4 regions of the Brachybacterium sp. JB7 genome follow, and region 3 is predicted to be linked to each of the others. Evidence: riboswitches for the same ligand, from Rfam matches in the RefSeq annotation. Region 3 holds a riboswitch; each other region holds the start of a gene.

Region 1 (4,017 bases), on a different contig from region 3:
AGGGTCCCGCCGAGTGCCGACCGCGCGCATCAGCCACACGATGGCCATGGCGCAGTGCGTGGTCGAGCGCTTCCGCTCCCCGGTGAGGGTGGAGGACGTCGCGCGCGCCGCGCACCTGACGCCCTCCCACGCGATGACCGTCTTCCGAGACACCGTCGGTGCGACGATCGGTGACTACCTCACGATGTGCCGCGTCGCCGAGGCGCAGCGCTTGCTGATCACCACTTCACTGCCCACCACCGAGATCGCCGAGCGCAGCGGATTCGGCTCGCTCAGCAGCTTCTACGCCCACGTCAGCGCAGCCTGCGGGATGGCGCCGCGCGACTACCGCCGACAGACGCGTGAGGCCCTGGCCGTGCACGCACCTGAGGTCCGTGCACGCCGCCCGGGTGCCCTCAGCGGATCTGCTGCGGGCTCCCCGTGAGGGCGCTGCGCCGGGCGGCGTCCAGCACGGCAAGCACCGCCACGCCCTCCTGCCCCGGCGAGGGCGGCATCCCCCGGCCGCCGCACGCGGCGGCGAACTGCTCGTAGAACTCGAAGTAGGCACCCTGGGCCGAGGGGACCTTCTCGTCACCCTCCGCGGTATGGAGCGTTCCCCAGTGCTCTGGCTGCTCGTATCCCCACGACGCCCGATCCGCCGCCGGGCTCTCGCCCGCGAGGACAGCGTCGGCCTGGACGTCGGTGCCGTGGGCCTCGTAGGCGCCGAGGCTGCCGTACGCGCGCAGAGTACGAGCCTGCACGTGGTTCAGCTTGCTGGACGAAGCATAGGAGGTCACGCCCGAACGGTGGCGCAGCGTCACCACGAACGACGCGTCCGTGCGCCCTTCGGGCCGGTCCACATGATCGATCTGGGCCGAGACCTCCTCGACCGGTCCCAGCAGCCACATCAGCTGGTCGACCAGATGGGTGCCGAGGTCGCGCAGCAGCCCGCCCTCAGGGCCGGCCTCGAGCCCCTCGGCCTGGTCGAGGTCGAAGCGCGAGTGGACCCGCCACAGGTCGCCGAGACGCCCCGTATCGAGCACTCCCTTCAGCGTGCGCAGATCCGCGTCGAAGCGCCGGTTGTGGAACACGGACAGCACCACTCCAGCATCGCGCGCGGCATCGGTGAGCTCCTGACCGACCTCGGCCGACGGCGCGAAGGGCTTGTCGGCGACCACGTGGACCCCGGCAGAGATCGCCTCGAGCACCAGGTCGCGGCGCGTGCTGGGCGGGGTGGTGATCGTGACGGCGTCGACGCCCGCCGCGAGCATCTCCGTGAGGCTCGCGTAGATGGGGACATCCGGGTAGATCTCCCGCACGCGCCGCGTGGTCCGCTCGGAACGCGCCACGATGCCGCTGAGCTCGACGCCGCGGGCGGCATCGATGAACGGGGCGTGGAAGAAGCGCCCGCCGACGCCGAACCCTACGAGACCGAGCTTCACATGTCCTCCATTGGATTGCGCTATGTCCGAACATGGAAGACTACGTCATGGACAGCGAGGGCGGCCAGGACGTCTCGTCTCAGTCCTCCACCGTCCTGATCACCCGGGCCGGGGACCCCACGACGAGTGCCCGCGCGGGCACGTCCTTCGTGACCACGGAGGCCGCCGCGATCACCGCGTCCTCACCGATCGTGACGCCGGGCAGGATGGTCACGTTCGCACCGATCCACACGTTGCGGCCGATCACCACCGGGGAGGGGTGCAGGTCACCGCGGCGACGGGGCGAGAGGTCATGGTTCAAGGTGGCGATCACGGTGTTGTGGCCGATGAGGCAGTCGTCGCCGATCTCGAGCCCTCCCTGGTCCTGGAAACGGCAGCCGGCGTTGAGGAACACCCGTTCGCCCAGCCGGATATTCTTGCCGAAGTCGGAGGTGAACGGAGGGAACACCGTCACGCTCTCGGCGATCTCGCGACCCGTCAGCGCGGAGAGCAGCTCGCGCACACGGGCCGGCTCGTGATAGCCGCCGTTGAGCTCTCCGGTGATCCGCAGCGCCTCTTGGCTGGTCTCGTGCATCACGGCATGCAGCGGGGAGCCCGCCGGGATCGTCTCGCCGCTGTCGAGAGCGTCGAGGAGATCGGTGAGGGTCATGAAGGCCGCCTTCCGCGAGGTCCTGGTCCGGCGCCGTCTCCGCGGCGCACGTGCGCTCAGCGTAGCCAGGCGAGCTGAGCGGAGTGTCCGCCGTCTCCTGCGCAGGTGCTATTGTCACCGTCGATCCCTCGGGTGCCCGCTGCAGCGGGCTGAGATCGGACTGTCGCCGTCCGAGTACCGAATGAACCTGCTCCGGATAGTGCCGGCGAAGGAAGAAGGAGAGCGAAGCGCTATGTCCGCACGCCCTGAGAACTACTCCACCCACCGCCTCGACCTGCTCGAGGATCCTGATCATGGCATCCGTGTGCCCATCACACAGGTCCTCCAGGACGACGCCCCCGACGGCACCCGCACCCCGCCCTTCCCGGTGTACCGCACCGCCGGCCCCGGCTGCGACCCCGAGGTCGGGCTGCCGTCGCTGCGCGGCGGCTGGATCATCGAGCGCGGCGACGTCGAGCAGTACGTCGGGCGCGACCGCGCCCTCGCCGATGATGGACGCGGCGCCGTGCGCCGCGGTGAGGCCAGCGCCGAGTGGCGCGGTGCCCGGCGTGCTCCGCTGCGGTCCTCCGCCGGCACACGGGTCACGCAGATGCACTACGCCCGACGGGGAGAGATCACTGCGGAGATGCGCTACGTCGCGCTGCGGGAGGGCTGCGACGTGGAGCTCGTGCGCAGCGAGCTCGCTGCGGGCCGCGCGATCATCCCGGCGAACGTGAACCATCCCGAGGCCGAGCCGATGATCATCGGGCGCGCGTTCCTGGTGAAGATCAATGCCAACATCGGCAACTCGGCGGTGACGTCGTCCATCGCCGAGGAGGTCTCCAAGCTCGAGTGGGCGACCCGCTGGGGCGCGGACACGGTGATGGATCTGTCCACCGGGGACGACATCCACACCACGCGGGAGTGGCTGCTGCGCAACGCGCCCGTGCCCATCGGAACGGTGCCGATCTACCAGGCACTCGAGAAGGTCGACGGCGAGGCGAACGCGCTGACCTGGGAGATCTTCCGTGACACGGTGATCGAGCAGTGCGAGCAGGGCGTGGACTACATGACGATCCACGCCGGGGTGCTGCTGCGCTACGTGCCGCTGACCGCGAACCGGGTGACGGGGATCGTCTCCCGGGGCGGTTCGATCCTCGCGGGCTGGTGCCTGGCTCACCATCGGGAGAACTTCCTGTACGAGCACTTCGACGAGCTGTGCGAGATCTTCGCCCGCTACGACGTGTCCTTCTCCCTCGGCGACGGACTGCGCCCGGGGTCGCTGGCGGACGCGAACGATGCCGCGCAGTTCGCCGAGCTCGACACGCTCGCCGAGCTCACGGCCCGCGCGTGGGAGTACGACGTGCAGGTCATGGTCGAGGGCCCCGGACACATCCCGCTGCATCTGGTGAGGGAGAACGTGGAGCGACAGCAGGAGCTGTGCCACGGCGCGCCGTTCTACACGCTCGGTCCGCTGGTCACCGACATCGCGCCGGGCTACGACCACATCACGTCCGCCATCGGGGCGACGGAGATCGCTCGCTACGGCACCGCGATGCTCTGCTACGTCACTCCGAAGGAGCACCTCGGGCTGCCGAACCGCGACGATGTGAAGACCGGCGTGATCACCTACAAGATCGCCGCTCATGCGGCCGACGTCGCCAAGGGGCACCCGGGCGCCCTGGCCCGCGACAACGCTCTGTCCAAGGCCCGCTTCGAGTTCCGGTGGCGGGACCAGTTCGGACTGTCCCTGGACCCGCAGCTCGCCGAGGAGTACCACGACGAGACGCTCCCGGCAGAGCCTGCGAAGACGGCGCACTTCTGCTCGATGTGCGGCCCGAAGTTCTGCTCGATGCGCCTGTCGCAGGACATCCGCGACACCTACGGCGACGCCGCTGCACAGAGCGAGATCGCGCAGGCGGAACTCATCCGGGCGGGTATGGACGCGAAGTCCCGCGAGTTCCGCGA
Region 2 (4,017 bases), on a different contig from region 3:
GCCCAGCAAGGAGCAGGCCGAGATCGCCCGGTTGCGGCGCGAGCTGGAGACGACCCAGCAGCGCCTGGATCGCACCGAGACCGCGCTGGAGATCATGGGAAAAGCACGCGCGCTCTTGGAGGACATCTCCGAGAGCGCGGATACCGAGACCAAGCGCAACAAGCGCTGATGAACGCCTACACCGACCTCACCGTCCAGGGGACACCCACCCGGGCCGCGTCGGTCTTGACCGGCATCTCGCGGGCGACAGCCAGTCGCCGGCAGCAGCGCCCGGGGCCACCCGTGCCGCGGGAGGTGGTGCCGGCCAACCGGCTCTCGCGCACCGAACGGGCGAGGGTGCTTGCGGTGCTGACCAGCGACGAGTTCGTCGATGCCACCCCGATACAGATCTTCGCCGAGTTGCTGGACCGTGGGATCTACCTGTGCTCGGTCTCCACGATGTATCGGGTACTGCGGGAGAACACCCTGGTCACAGAGCGTCGCAGGCAGGCCAGGCATCCGGCGAGGGCGATCCCCGAGCTGGTCGCCACGGCACCTGGGCAGGTCTATTCCTGGGACATCACCAAGCTGCCTGGCCCGGTCCGGGGCGTCTACTACGACGCCTACGTGATGATCGATATCTACTCCCGCTACCTCGTCGGCGTCCACGTCCACGCCCGCGAGTCCGGGCCCCTGGCCGAGGAGATGATGCGCGAGGTGTTCGCCATCCACGGCATCCCCGAGGTGGTCCACGCCGACCGCGGCACCTCGATGACCTCGAAGACCGTCGCGACGCTGCTCGCCGATCTGGAGGTCACCCGCTCGCACTCGCGCCCGAAGGTCTCCAACGACAACCCCTACTCCGAGGCCTGGTTCAAGACGCTGAAGTACGCCCCGGTCTTCCCCGACCGATTCGGCTCTCTCAGCGATGCCAGGGCGTTCATGGACGCGTTCCGCGACCGCTACAACCACGAGCACCACCACGGCGGTCTGGGCCTGCACACGCCGGCGGAGGTTCACTACGGCCTCGCCGCCGCGAAGGCCGCCGACCGCGCCGACGTCCTCAACACCGCCCGGAACGCCCACCCCGAACGGTTCAGCACCCCAACTGCCGTCCCGAAGATCCTCACGCTGCCCGACGCAGCCTGGATCAACAAGCCCGCCAACCACGACGACCAGCAGGCCTACCAGACCGCCGCCTGACTCCCACTGGCCTCATTCACCTTGACAAATTCCGCGGCCCGGCTCAGCTCAGCCCAGCTCGGCTCAGCTCAGCTCAGCGTTGAGTTTTGTCCCTCCAGGACCGATGTCAGCCACGACATCGGTCCTGGAGGGACATTTTTAGGCTCCCCGCTGGTCGGTTCCCTCCCTGCATCACCTTCGTGCGCTGGAGGCTTCCCCGTTCGCGGAGAGCCCGCGATATGCTCGAGCGACGACACGGGGTGCCCCACCGGGGCTGAGAACACACCCGCCGAACCTGAACGAGCTCGCACTCGCGGAGGGATGTCATGGATGAGCGCAGCACCATCTCGCGCCGTCATGCCCTGCTCAGGGTCCTTTGCCGTGCTCCGCATCCGACACCGTGCGCACCGCCGGTGCCCTGCACGGTCCCGGATGCCGCGCCCGGCATCCGGCGCACACATCGCGCACGACGCCACGCATCGGCAGGACACCTCTTCGCGCGAACGGCTCGTCGGCGGCCCCGTGATCGTCCGGGATGCGAGAGACGCACCCGGCCCATCCGATCACCGATCACCGATCACCGATCACCGATCACCGATCACCGATCACCGAGGAGGCCTCCCCGATGAGCACGTCATTCACCCACTCCCTGCGCGAGGGCAGCGAACCCACCTGGACATCCGCCGTGCAGCACCGGTTCGTCGCCGAGCTGCACGACGGCACGATCTCCGATGAGGTGATGGCCGGCTACCTGATCCAGGACCACCGTTTCCTCGACAGCTTCCTGGCGCTGCTCGGCGCCGCGATCGCCACGGCAGGGACGTTCGAGGCACGGCTGCGATTCGCGCAGTTCGTCGGCGAGGTGGCCGGGGACGAGAACACCTATTTCCTGCGCTCTTTCGAGGCGCTCGGCGTCACGGAGCAGGACCGGCAGAACGTGCCGAACACCCCGGCGACCGACGGGTTCCTCGCCCTGTTCCACGAGGCGGCGGACACCCGGGACTACGGCGCGGTGCTGGCCGTCCTCCTGGTCACCGAGTGGCTCTACCTGGACTGGGCTGCCGCGGCGCCGCGTCCGCTGCCGGAGAGCTTCGTCCACGCCGAGTGGATCACCCTGCATGACAACCCCGGCTTCGTGGACCTCGTGGATTTCCTGCGCCGCGAGCTCGACCAGGTCGGTCCCGCGAACCCCGAGGTCGCGCGCACATTCTTCGACCGCACGGTGCAGCTGGAGCTGGACTTCTTCGACCAGTCCTCTTCGACGCCGTTCGTCGGAGGTGCCCGATGAGCCTGTTCGAGGATCTCCGCGCCGCCGCCCTCCCCGAGTGGGAGGCATACACCGACCATGCCTTCGTCGAGCAGCTCGGTGCCGGCACCCTGCCGCTGCCCGCCTTCCAGGACTACCTGGTGCAGGATTACCTGTTCCTGGTGCAGTTCGCCCGCGCCAATGCGCTGGCCGCCTACAAATCGCGCACCCTGGCCGACCTCACCGCGTCGGCCGGAGGCCTCTCGGCGATCCTCGCCGAGATGGATCTGCACCTGCGCCTCACCGGCGAGTGGGGCATCCCCCGAGAGGCGGTCGAGTCGGCGCCGGAGAAGCTCGCGACCGTCGCGTACACCCGGTACGTGCTGGACTGCGGGCAGGCCGGTGACCTGCTGGATCTGAACGTCGCGCTGGCCCCGTGCACGATCGGCTACGCCGAGATCGGCGAGCGCCTCGAGCCGCAGCTGGAGCGCGTGCCCGACCATCCCTATGGGGCGTGGATCTCCGAGTACGCGGGCGACGACTTCCAGCAGGCGGCCGGCCGTGCCATCGCCCAGCTGGACGCTCTGTCGTCGGGCTCGCTCAGCGCACAGCGGTTCGAGGAGCTGCTGGGCGTGTTCCGCACCGCCGCCCGCCTCGAGGCCGAGTTCTGGCAGCAGGCGCTGGCGGCCGACGAGCGCTGATCGTCGGGCGGGGCGGCCGGCCTCCACCGGCCGCCCCGTCTCAGCCCAGCAGGACCCCGGCGATCGCGGCGCTCATGAGGTTCGCGAGGGTGCCGCCGAGGATCGCCTTCAGGCCGAGCTGGGCGATCTCGGAGCGACGGCTCGGGGCCAGGCCGCCGAGCCCGCCCAGCAGGATGCCCAGCGAGCTGAGGTTCGCGAATCCGGTGAGCGCGAAGGTGGTGATCGCTGCGGTCTTCGGGCTGAACGAGTCGATCTGGGGGCCGAAACCGGCGAAGGCGACGAACTCGTTGACCACGACCTTCTGGCCCACGAAGCTCCCCGAGCTCACGGCCTCGTTCCACGGCACGCCGATCATCGCCATCACCGGGGCGAACACCCAACCGAGGATCTGCTGGAAGGTCAGGTCCCCGGCCCCGAACCAACCGCCGACGGTACCCAGCAGCAGGTTGATCAGGGCGATCAGCGAGATGAAGGCCAGCAGCATGGCGCCGACGGTCGCGGCGAGCTTGAGACCGTCGGCTGCGCCGCCCGCCGCGGCGTCGATGACGTTGCTGTACTGCATCTCCTCGAGGTCGTCCTCGGTGTCCTCAACGTCCTCGGGTGCCTCGGCGTCCTCAGCATCCTCAGCGGCCTTCGCGACGCCGCCATCCGTGACGCCGATATCCGTGGCGCGCGCGGCGTCGGCCGGGGGCGCTGCGGCCTCGGCGGTGGTGCCCTCCACGCGGGAGGTCTGCGTGCTGCGGCTCCTGGAGCGCGTACTGCTGGCTTCGACCAGGGCGGCCTCCCGCGCCAGGGCGTCGGGATCGTCCTCCGGCAGCAGGATCTTCGCCATGAGCAGGGCGCCCGGGGCGGCCATGAAGCTCGCGGCGATCAGGTATTCCAGCGGCGCGCCGAGCAGCGAGTAGCCCA
Region 3 (4,017 bases):
AGGCCGCCGAGCACGGTCAGCAGCACCAGGTAGATCGCGGTGCCGGAACGGTTGGGCCGCAGCAGCCCGTGGCGGAGCCCGCCTGCGACCAGACAGATCCCGAGCGCGAGGTTCAGGATGATCATCGAGACCGCCATCACCGAGTCCCGCGCGATGGTCAGATGATCGCCCGGTCCGAGCATGACTGCGGCGATCAGCACCACCTCGATCACGACGATCGACAACGTGAGCACCAGCGTGCCGTAGGGGTCGCCGAGGCGATGGGCGAGCGCCTCGGCCTGCTGCACCACGCCGCCGGCCGCGATCACGATGACCGCGACGATCGCTGCGAGCACGAGCACCAAGGCGATCCCCGGAAGCGGGCCTGCGAGCCACGGGGCGGCCACCGCGAGAGCGCCGACCCCGAGCCAGCCCAGGGCGAGGCGTCCGAGAGCGGAACGGGTGAGCACGGCGCGTCGCAAGGAGCGGCCGGTCAGAGCGCGAGAGTCCTCCGGCTGCTGCGCGGAGTCCGCAGAGCCCGTGGAGGGCGTCGAGGAGGGGAGAGGCGGCATGGACGGCATGATCCAGATCCTGTTCCGAGGCCGTCCTCATCGGGTTCTCGTGGGTCGGGTCGTCCCGGCCAAGGCGCCTGCGTGACCTGTGCGGCGCACCGCCCACGGTAGCGGAACGTGCAGGCGACGGGGAGGGGTGGGGCGGAGCTGGTGAGCGATCTGACCAGCAGAGGGACCAGAGCGCCCCGGAGGCGCGGCGGCGTCCGGGGCGGATCACGCAACGCAGCACGAGGTGCACCGAGCGGCGACCAGCGCGGCGGGCAGCGCGCCGGGCGGCGAGCGTCGGGGTAGCTCGGTCGGAGTCGTCGGGCTCAGCCGGCGTCGCTGCGCGCGATGCCCACGAGCAGACCCTGGTCGTTGTCGACGTAGGTGCCCGGGGCGACGTGGAGCGGGTAGGTCTCGCCGTCGGCCGTTTCGCCGGTGCACGGCGACGGCTCGAAGGCCTCGAAGCTCAGCCCGTCCTCACAGGTCACGGACTCCCAGTCCGCCTCGGCGACCGGCACGTATGCGTTCTCCGAGGTGAGCGTCTGCAGGGTGCTCTCCTCGAGCTCCTGGGCGCTGAGGTCCTCCGAGCCGAACATGGAGCCGAAGCCCAGCCCGGTGAGCTCGGTGCCCTCGTCCAGCAGCACGTCTGCGGGGCCGGTCAGGCCGTCTCCCGTCGTGAACAGCACCGCCACGGCGCCGCCCTCGCCGAGCTCCCCGGTTACGGGGACCCGCGCTGCCTGGGCGGTCCACTCCTGCTCCGGCTCGGTCATGTCCATGCTCGCCGGGCCCGTGCACGTGGCGCTCCGGCCGGGCGCGAGCTCCAGCTCCTCCTCACAGGTCGCCGTGCCGTCGAACGGCTCGGCGAGCGTCGTGGCGAGCTCGTCCGGTGAGAGCACGGGCCAGCCGTCGCCGGTCTGGTCGTCGCCCGGCAGATCCGTCACGAGCATGATCTGCGTGCGGCCGTCCGCGGCATCGTCCCCCTCGCTGCCGCTCCCGTCGCCGGTTCCCTCTTCACCCTCCTGCCCGCTTCCGTCCGCGTCGGCCGGATCCCCGGCCCCCGCACCCACCCCATCGTCCTGAGCGGAGCCGCCGTCTGAACTGCCCGTACTGCCCGAGCTGCCCGCGTCGTCGGCCTCCGTCGTGTCCTCGGAATCCTCGTCGGACCCGTCGCCGTTTCCCCCGTCGGAGGCCTCCATCGGCTGCTCCTGGGCGTCACCGCCACCGTCGTCCGCGCTGCCGTCGTCGTCGGCGCTGCCCCCGCAGGCCGACACGCTCAGCAGAGCGGCTCCGGCCAGGACGGCCAGCGCGGTGCGAGTGCCGGTGCGAGCGCGAGCGCGACGCGCTGTGCTGTTCGCGGTCATGGTGTTCCCCCTCGTGTCAGCGGATGGCTGGCCCCGTCCGAGCCTTCTGGTGATGCGTCTGGTGACGCGCTTGGCGCAGCGTCTCGCGATGCATCTGGCAGTACGCCGACTCGAAGGGATCCGCGTCACACCGTGCCAAAAGGTCAAGGGTCGGTCAAGGTTTACCCAAGAGTCTTTGGTGACCTGTCTGTGGAGATCCTGTGTGCGGGCCCCTGCTAGAGTCGCCGACCAGTGACACGGGGTGCCGTCGGGACGCGACGGCTGAGATCAGACCCGTCGAACCTGCTCGGGCCCACACCTGCGAAGGGATCGTCATCCATGGAGAACTCCACGCCGTCCGCTGAGGCGGCGCGCCCCGCTGCGGCGGTGCGCCTCGAACGCGCCCTGACCGCGCTGCGCGACCGGGGGCCGCTGGTCCAGTGCCTCACCAACACCGTCGTCCAGCAGATCACGGCCGACGTGCTGCTCGCGATCCGCGCGGCACCCGCGATGGTGGACCACCCGCAGGAGGCGCCCGTCTTCGCCGCAGTGGCCGACGGGATCCTCGTGAACACCGGCACCGTCTCTCCCGCCCAGGTCGAGGCCATGCCCGCCGCCGCCCGAGCCGCGCGCGACGCCGGGCGGCCCTGGGTGCTCGACCCGGTCGCCATCGGGTCGCTGCCGGTGCGGACCCCGCTCGCCCACGAGCTGCTCGAACTCGGCCCCACCGCCATCCGCGGCAACGCCTCGGAGATCGCTGCGCTCGCCGGCACCGGCCGCGGAGGCCGCGGCGTGGACTCCACCGACTCGGTCGACGCCGTGCTCGAGGCGGCCCACGACCTCGCCGAACGCAGCGGTGCCGTGGTGGCCGTCTCCGGGGAGCGCGACGCGATCGTCTCCCGCCACCGGACCACACTGCTGACCAGCGGTGATCCGCTGATGACCCGCGTGATCGGCACCGGATGCTCGCTCGGCGCCAGCTGCGCGGCAGTGCTCGGCGCGACCCGGGACACCGACCTCACCGCGCATGACGCCGTGCTCGCGGCCCACGCCCTGCTCGGCGCGGCCGGAACCCGCGCGGCGCGGACGGCCGAGGGCGTCGGCTCCTTCGCGGTCGCCTGGCTCGACGCGCTGGACGCCCTGACCCCGGCCGACGTGCTGGGCATCGTGCAGCTCGACGAGCGCGGGATCTCCCCGGCGGCCGGCGCATGACCCGCCCGTCCCTGCGCGCAGCGCACGAGTGCGACCTGCGGCTCTACCACGTCACCGACTCCGCGCTCTCCGGCGGCATCGGAGCCGTGCCCGCCGTGGTCCTCGCCGCCGTGCGCGGCGGGGCCGGCATGATCCAGCTGCGGGACAAGGACGCCACGGACGCCGACCTCGTCGAGCTCGTGGAGGAGTGCCGACGAGTGCTCGGAGCGCAGCTCGGAGCCCGCGCCGCGCAGATCCCGCTGGTGGTCGACGACCGCCTCGCGGTGGCCGAGCAGACGCGCTGCCACCTCCACGTGGGCCAGGACGACGCCACGCCGGCGCATGCCCGTGAGGTGCTCGGCCCGGACCTCATGATCGGGCTGTCCACCGGAACCCCTGCTCAGGTGCGCGAGGCGCTCGCAGCAGGTGAGGCCGACCTCCTCGGCATCGGACCGATCCACTCGACCGCCACCAAGACCGATGCCGCAGCGCCGCTGGGCATCGACGGGCTGACCGCCTGCCTCGCGCCCTGGCACGAGGCGGCCCGGACGGAGGGATCCCCGCTGCCGCGCACCGTCGCGATCGGCGGGATCGACGAGACCGCTGCCGCGCCCATCGCGGCGACCGGCGTCGAGGGGATCTGCGTCGTCTCGCAGATCGCCGGCGCGGCGGACCCGCAGGCGGCATCCGCCCGGCTGCTGGCCGCCTTCACCCGCGGAGCCGGGCAGGCCAGCAACTCCGGACACGGACCAGCAGGCGGGCCGAGAATCGGACACAGAATCGGACACGGAATCGGGCAGGAGGATCAGGCATGACGGCATGGCGACCGCCCACCGCGCTGACCATCGCGGGCTCGGACTCCGGAGGCGGGGCCGGGATCCAGGCCGATCTGAAGACCTTCTCCGCGCTCGGCGTCTTCGGCACGACGGCCCTCACCGCGCTCACCGCGC
Region 4 (4,017 bases), on a different contig from region 3:
TGCCGCGTTGGCCAGGGCGTTCACCGCCAAGCGGGCCTTCATCCGGTCACTCATGGAGTAGCCGACGATCCGGCCGGAGAAGGCGTCCTTGATCGCGCAGAGGTAGAGCTTGCCCTCATCAGTCCAGTGCTCGGTGATGTCGGTCAGCCACAGCTCGTTGACGTCATCGGCAGTGAAGTCCCTCTGGACGAGGTCATCGTGGACAGGCGGTCCCGGACGTTTCCCGTTCTTGGCGCGCTTCTTCCCGAAAACGGACCACCACTGGTTGTCGTGGCAGATCCGCCACGCGGTTCGCTCGCACATGACCTCACCAGCCTCAGCGGCTTCGCCGGCGAGGAATCGGTACCCGAACTCCGGGTCGTCGCGGTGAGCGTCCAATAGCGCGTTGGCTCGATAGGCCTCGACCAGCTCGGCCTCGGTGACCTGCTGTTTGCGCCAGCGGTAGTAGGGCTGACGGGAGAGCTTCAGGACCCGCAAGGACACCGCAACGGGGATCCCGTCGGCGGCGAGCTCGCTCACGAGCGGGTAGAGGATTTTCCCGGCAGATTCGCCTGGGACAGGTATGCAGCAGCACGGCGGAGCACCTCGTTCTCCTGCTCCAGCAGCCGGTTCCGGCGTCGGAGCTCGCGCAGCTCGGTGGAATCCTCACGGGTCTTCCCAGGCCGGTTGCCGTCCTCGACGTCCGCTTGGCGCATCCAGTTCGTCAGGCAGGACTCGGAGATCCCGAAGTCCTTCGCGATCACGGAGAGCTTCTGGCCGGGTTCACGGTTCCTCGCGACGCGGACGACGTCCTCACGGAACTCTTTGGGATAGGGAGCGGGCATGGCGCACATCCTTCCCTGCAACGCCGCACGGCGCCACAGATCATGTGACACCTGATCGTGCATCAGTCCCTGGGCGGGAACCGGGAGGCTGTGGTCTTCGCGGCCTGCCGGATCGTCTCCCGGTCGGTGTCGGTCAGGGCCTCGTCGTCGATCGCCAGGCGCGGCCTCGTCGTCGTGGTGGGCGTATGGGTCTGGGGTGTCGGGATACTGTTCATACCCGACAGGTACGCCCATACACCCGAGGTTCAAAAACAGCAATCACTGCATCTAGCCATCCGCGCAGGAGCGAGCTACTACATGTGGATGGTCAGTGCTGTCGTGCCCTTGGAGGCCCCGAAAACGGGGTCGGGCACGGGGGTGCCGATTCGGCGCCCCCGGAGCAGTCACCAGCGGAACGTCACGGTGGTGAAAATTGTGCACCACCGTCAGCCCGCTGTCGTCGTCTCCGGCAGCACGGTTGTGGCAATTTGCCACCACCGTCGACCTGCCCTCGTTCTTGACGGTGGTGCCACGGTGGCACCACGGTCGGCTCGAGCCCACGGGGGTGAAAATTTTCCACCCCCGTGCCCAAGCCAACGGTCCCGCAAATTTTGCAGGACCGTGCCCGCGCCGGGGGCCGGTGAACGGCTCCGGAAATTTTCCGGCCCCGTTGCCCCTGCACGGTTCGCACCTGCGGATGGCATGGTGGTGCCGATTCGGCACCACCATGGCCTGCCCGCGCGAGGCGTACGGCGCCGCCACAGTGGCGGCACCGTGGGCGTCCCCCTGGCACGGTGGGAGGAAATTTCCTCCCACCGTGCCAGGGGTTTCGCCCTGAGAGGTTGGCCTGCGTCGTGATCAACGGGTCCGCCCATTTTGCGGACCCGTTCTCCTCGCCCGGACGTGACCGGGCCGCCCGCACGCTGCTCTCGTTCCGCTCGCCTGTGGCGGTACGTTGAGTGTTCATAGTCCGAGTCCTCGGTCATGTGGCCCCCGCCCCTGGTCTGGTGGACCGAACGGCGGGTCGGGGTCGAGGCGGTGTGCTCGCCGCTGCAACGCCGCTCGCAGCTCGTGATCCAGGACACCTATCTCGCGCCGTGGGCGGTCTCGGCTTCCTTCCACGCCGCCGGGTCGGTGTAGCCGGGGATGTTGACGAGCACCTCGGTGCCGGGATACGTGTAATGATCCGGCATCACCGTCCACCCCCGCCCGAGACATTGGCCCGCGGCGTGTTACCGGGTGATGCCGTGCTTCGCGTCGATCTGCGCCAGCCGGACGGCGATGGCGTCATCGGCGGACATCTCTCCAGTGAGCACCTTGCGGCCCAGGGCACGGTCGGCGTCAGTCTCCTCTTCGCTAGCCATCCGCTGGCTCGCAGTGACCTGCGCTTCGAGCCGGTCGATCTCGGCCTGTTCCAGGGCCTTCGTCGTCGCCATGACCTGTCCTCCTTCATGCTCGCCCGACACCTTCCATTCTACCGTCCAAGGCCGACACCGACCAGTGACTCCACCCGTGAGACGGGCACTTGCTCCATCGGGCACAGTCGCAGCACTGGATAGGTGCGCAGCCGATCCCAACACCAGCATCCCGCAGCGGGCAATCCGCGCAGGGTGTATCTGTGACGGCATTCTGGTAGATTCGGGTTGCACCGAGGGGTGTCCCGTCAAGGGGCTGAGATACCACTGGACGTTGTCAGCGTGGTGACCCTAGAACCTGATCCGGATCATGCCGGCGAAGGGACTGGTCTAGCAGGGCTTCTTTCCTTCGCTGGCCTCCCCATTAGGAGGTTACAGTGTCCCATTCTGTTGTCGGCCCCGCGACGTCCTCAGTCGAGGTGCGCCCGAGGGTCGCGGTCATTTCCGTCCTCATCAAAGATGACCATGTCCTCTTGGTGCGTCGCGCGAACCCTCCTGATGCAGGATTCTGGGGATTCCCGGGCGGGAAGATCGAATTCGGAGAAACGATCACCAAAGCCGCCGAACGCGAACTCGGTGAAGAAACCAGCATCATCGGTCAGGCGACCGGTGTTTTGACTTCCGTTGACGCGTTCAGCCGAGACGAGACTGGACGGTTGGACAGTCACTACGTGCTTATCGCCGTGCTCTGCCAGTGGCGCTCGGGGCAACCCCACGCTGGCGACGACGCCCTCGAAGCACGCTGGTTCCCCCTCGACGAGGTCGACGAGGCCCGCCTGACTCTGAGCAAGGATGTCGCCGAGGTCGCCCGCTACGCCGCCACACAGCAGCAGAAGGAAGTGCACGCATGACGATCAAGAACGTCCTATCCATCGCAGGCACCGACCCCACTGGCGGGGCGGGCATCCACGCCGATCTCAAAGCCTTCTCAGCGAGGGGCACCTACGGTATGGCCGCGATCACCGCGGTCGTGGCACAGAACACGCGCGGTGTGCGCTCGTTCATGCCCCTTGATCCCTCTTTCGTCGGTGAGCAGATCGATGCAGTGTTCGACGATGTGCGCGTCGACGCGGTAAAGATCGGTATGGTCGCCAACGCCGCGATCGCCGAGGTCATCGCCGAGCGCCTGCAATACCACGAAGCCGAGACCGTGGTCCTTGATCCGGTGATGGTCGCCAAGAGCGGCGACAGGCTGTTGGACGACGATGCGGTCGCAGCCATCCGAGACACGCTCGTGCCACTGGCCACGATCATCACCCCGAACCTTCCCGAAGCCGCCATGCTCCTCGACACCACAGATGTCACCCGCTTGGGGCAGATGGAGGACCAGGCCACCGGGCTGCGTGGCCTTGGCTGTCAGTGGGCGCTACTCAAAGGCGGGCATCTCACGAACGAGACGGTCAGTGTCGACTACCTCGCCGGCCCCGACGGGATCTCCACCTACACCTCTCCCAGGATCGAAACCCTCAACGACCACGGCACCGGCTGCACCTTGTCCTCGGCGATCACCGCACTGCTGCCTGACCACACCGTGCCCGAAAGCGTTGAACGGGCGAAGACCTACCTGCACGGCGCTCTCGTTGCCAGCGACCGCCTCGACGTCGGCCAAGGTCACGGTCCCCTGCATCACTTCCACCAGCTCTGGCCGCGCGGGTAGGGATGCAGAACAGCCCCTCCTCGTTCCGATCGGTAGAGCTAACCACTTCGACTCATGAAAGGAGCCGTGACGATGACGCGAAAGATGTTTCTCGCCGGCCCGTTCAAAGCTCTCGTCGACGCCGACACCCATGTGATGGGCG

Evidence for each region. A riboswitch is a leader RNA that binds a small molecule or an ion and turns the genes downstream of it on or off. The one in region 3 is predicted to bind thiamine pyrophosphate.
Region 1: another riboswitch for thiamine pyrophosphate. It lies ahead of thiC (phosphomethylpyrimidine synthase ThiC); the one in region 3 lies ahead of thiM (hydroxyethylthiazole kinase).
Region 2: another riboswitch for thiamine pyrophosphate. It lies ahead of CIK81_RS14605 (TenA family protein); the one in region 3 lies ahead of thiM (hydroxyethylthiazole kinase).
Region 4: another riboswitch for thiamine pyrophosphate. It lies ahead of CIK81_RS17340 (NUDIX hydrolase); the one in region 3 lies ahead of thiM (hydroxyethylthiazole kinase).

What each region holds. Positions count from the first base shown of each region.
Region 1 covers NZ_QPGN01000007.1:127,095-131,111, reverse strand. Annotated here, with positions in the region: gene CIK81_RS10700 (helix-turn-helix domain-containing protein) at 1-424, shown strand, start outside; gene CIK81_RS10695 (Gfo/Idh/MocA family protein) at 396-1,421, opposite strand; gene CIK81_RS10690 (DapH/DapD/GlmU-related protein) at 1,501-2,070, opposite strand; TPP riboswitch at 2,191-2,301, shown strand; gene thiC (phosphomethylpyrimidine synthase ThiC) at 2,303-4,017, shown strand, end outside.
Region 2 covers NZ_QPGN01000015.1:63,414-67,430, reverse strand. Annotated here, with positions in the region: one part of gene CIK81_RS14610 (IS3 family transposase) at 1-104, shown strand, start outside; one part of gene CIK81_RS14610 (IS3 family transposase) at 104-1,182, shown strand; TPP riboswitch at 1,408-1,500, shown strand; gene CIK81_RS14605 (TenA family protein) at 1,787-2,449, shown strand; gene CIK81_RS14600 (TenA family protein) at 2,446-3,108, shown strand; gene CIK81_RS14595 (NupC/NupG family nucleoside CNT transporter) at 3,149-4,017, opposite strand, start outside.
Region 3 covers NZ_QPGN01000008.1:24,985-29,001, reverse strand. Annotated here, with positions in the region: gene CIK81_RS11080 (calcium:proton antiporter) at 1-551, opposite strand, end outside; gene CIK81_RS11075 (hypothetical protein) at 863-1,897, opposite strand; TPP riboswitch at 2,125-2,224, shown strand; gene thiM (hydroxyethylthiazole kinase) at 2,216-3,088, shown strand; gene thiE (thiamine phosphate synthase) at 3,085-3,882, shown strand; gene thiD (bifunctional hydroxymethylpyrimidine kinase/phosphomethylpyrimidine kinase) at 3,879-4,017, shown strand, end outside.
Region 4 covers NZ_QPGN01000030.1:14,292-18,308, forward strand. Annotated here, with positions in the region: one part of gene CIK81_RS17330 (IS3 family transposase) at 1-537, opposite strand, end outside; one part of gene CIK81_RS17330 (IS3 family transposase) at 540-824, opposite strand; gene CIK81_RS18380 (hypothetical protein) at 887-1,039, opposite strand; gene CIK81_RS18275 (hypothetical protein) at 1,788-1,943, shown strand; gene CIK81_RS17335 (hypothetical protein) at 2,036-2,239, opposite strand; TPP riboswitch at 2,445-2,561, shown strand; gene CIK81_RS17340 (NUDIX hydrolase) at 2,596-3,069, shown strand; gene thiD (bifunctional hydroxymethylpyrimidine kinase/phosphomethylpyrimidine kinase) at 3,066-3,875, shown strand; gene CIK81_RS17350 (nucleoside 2-deoxyribosyltransferase) at 3,942-4,017, shown strand, end outside.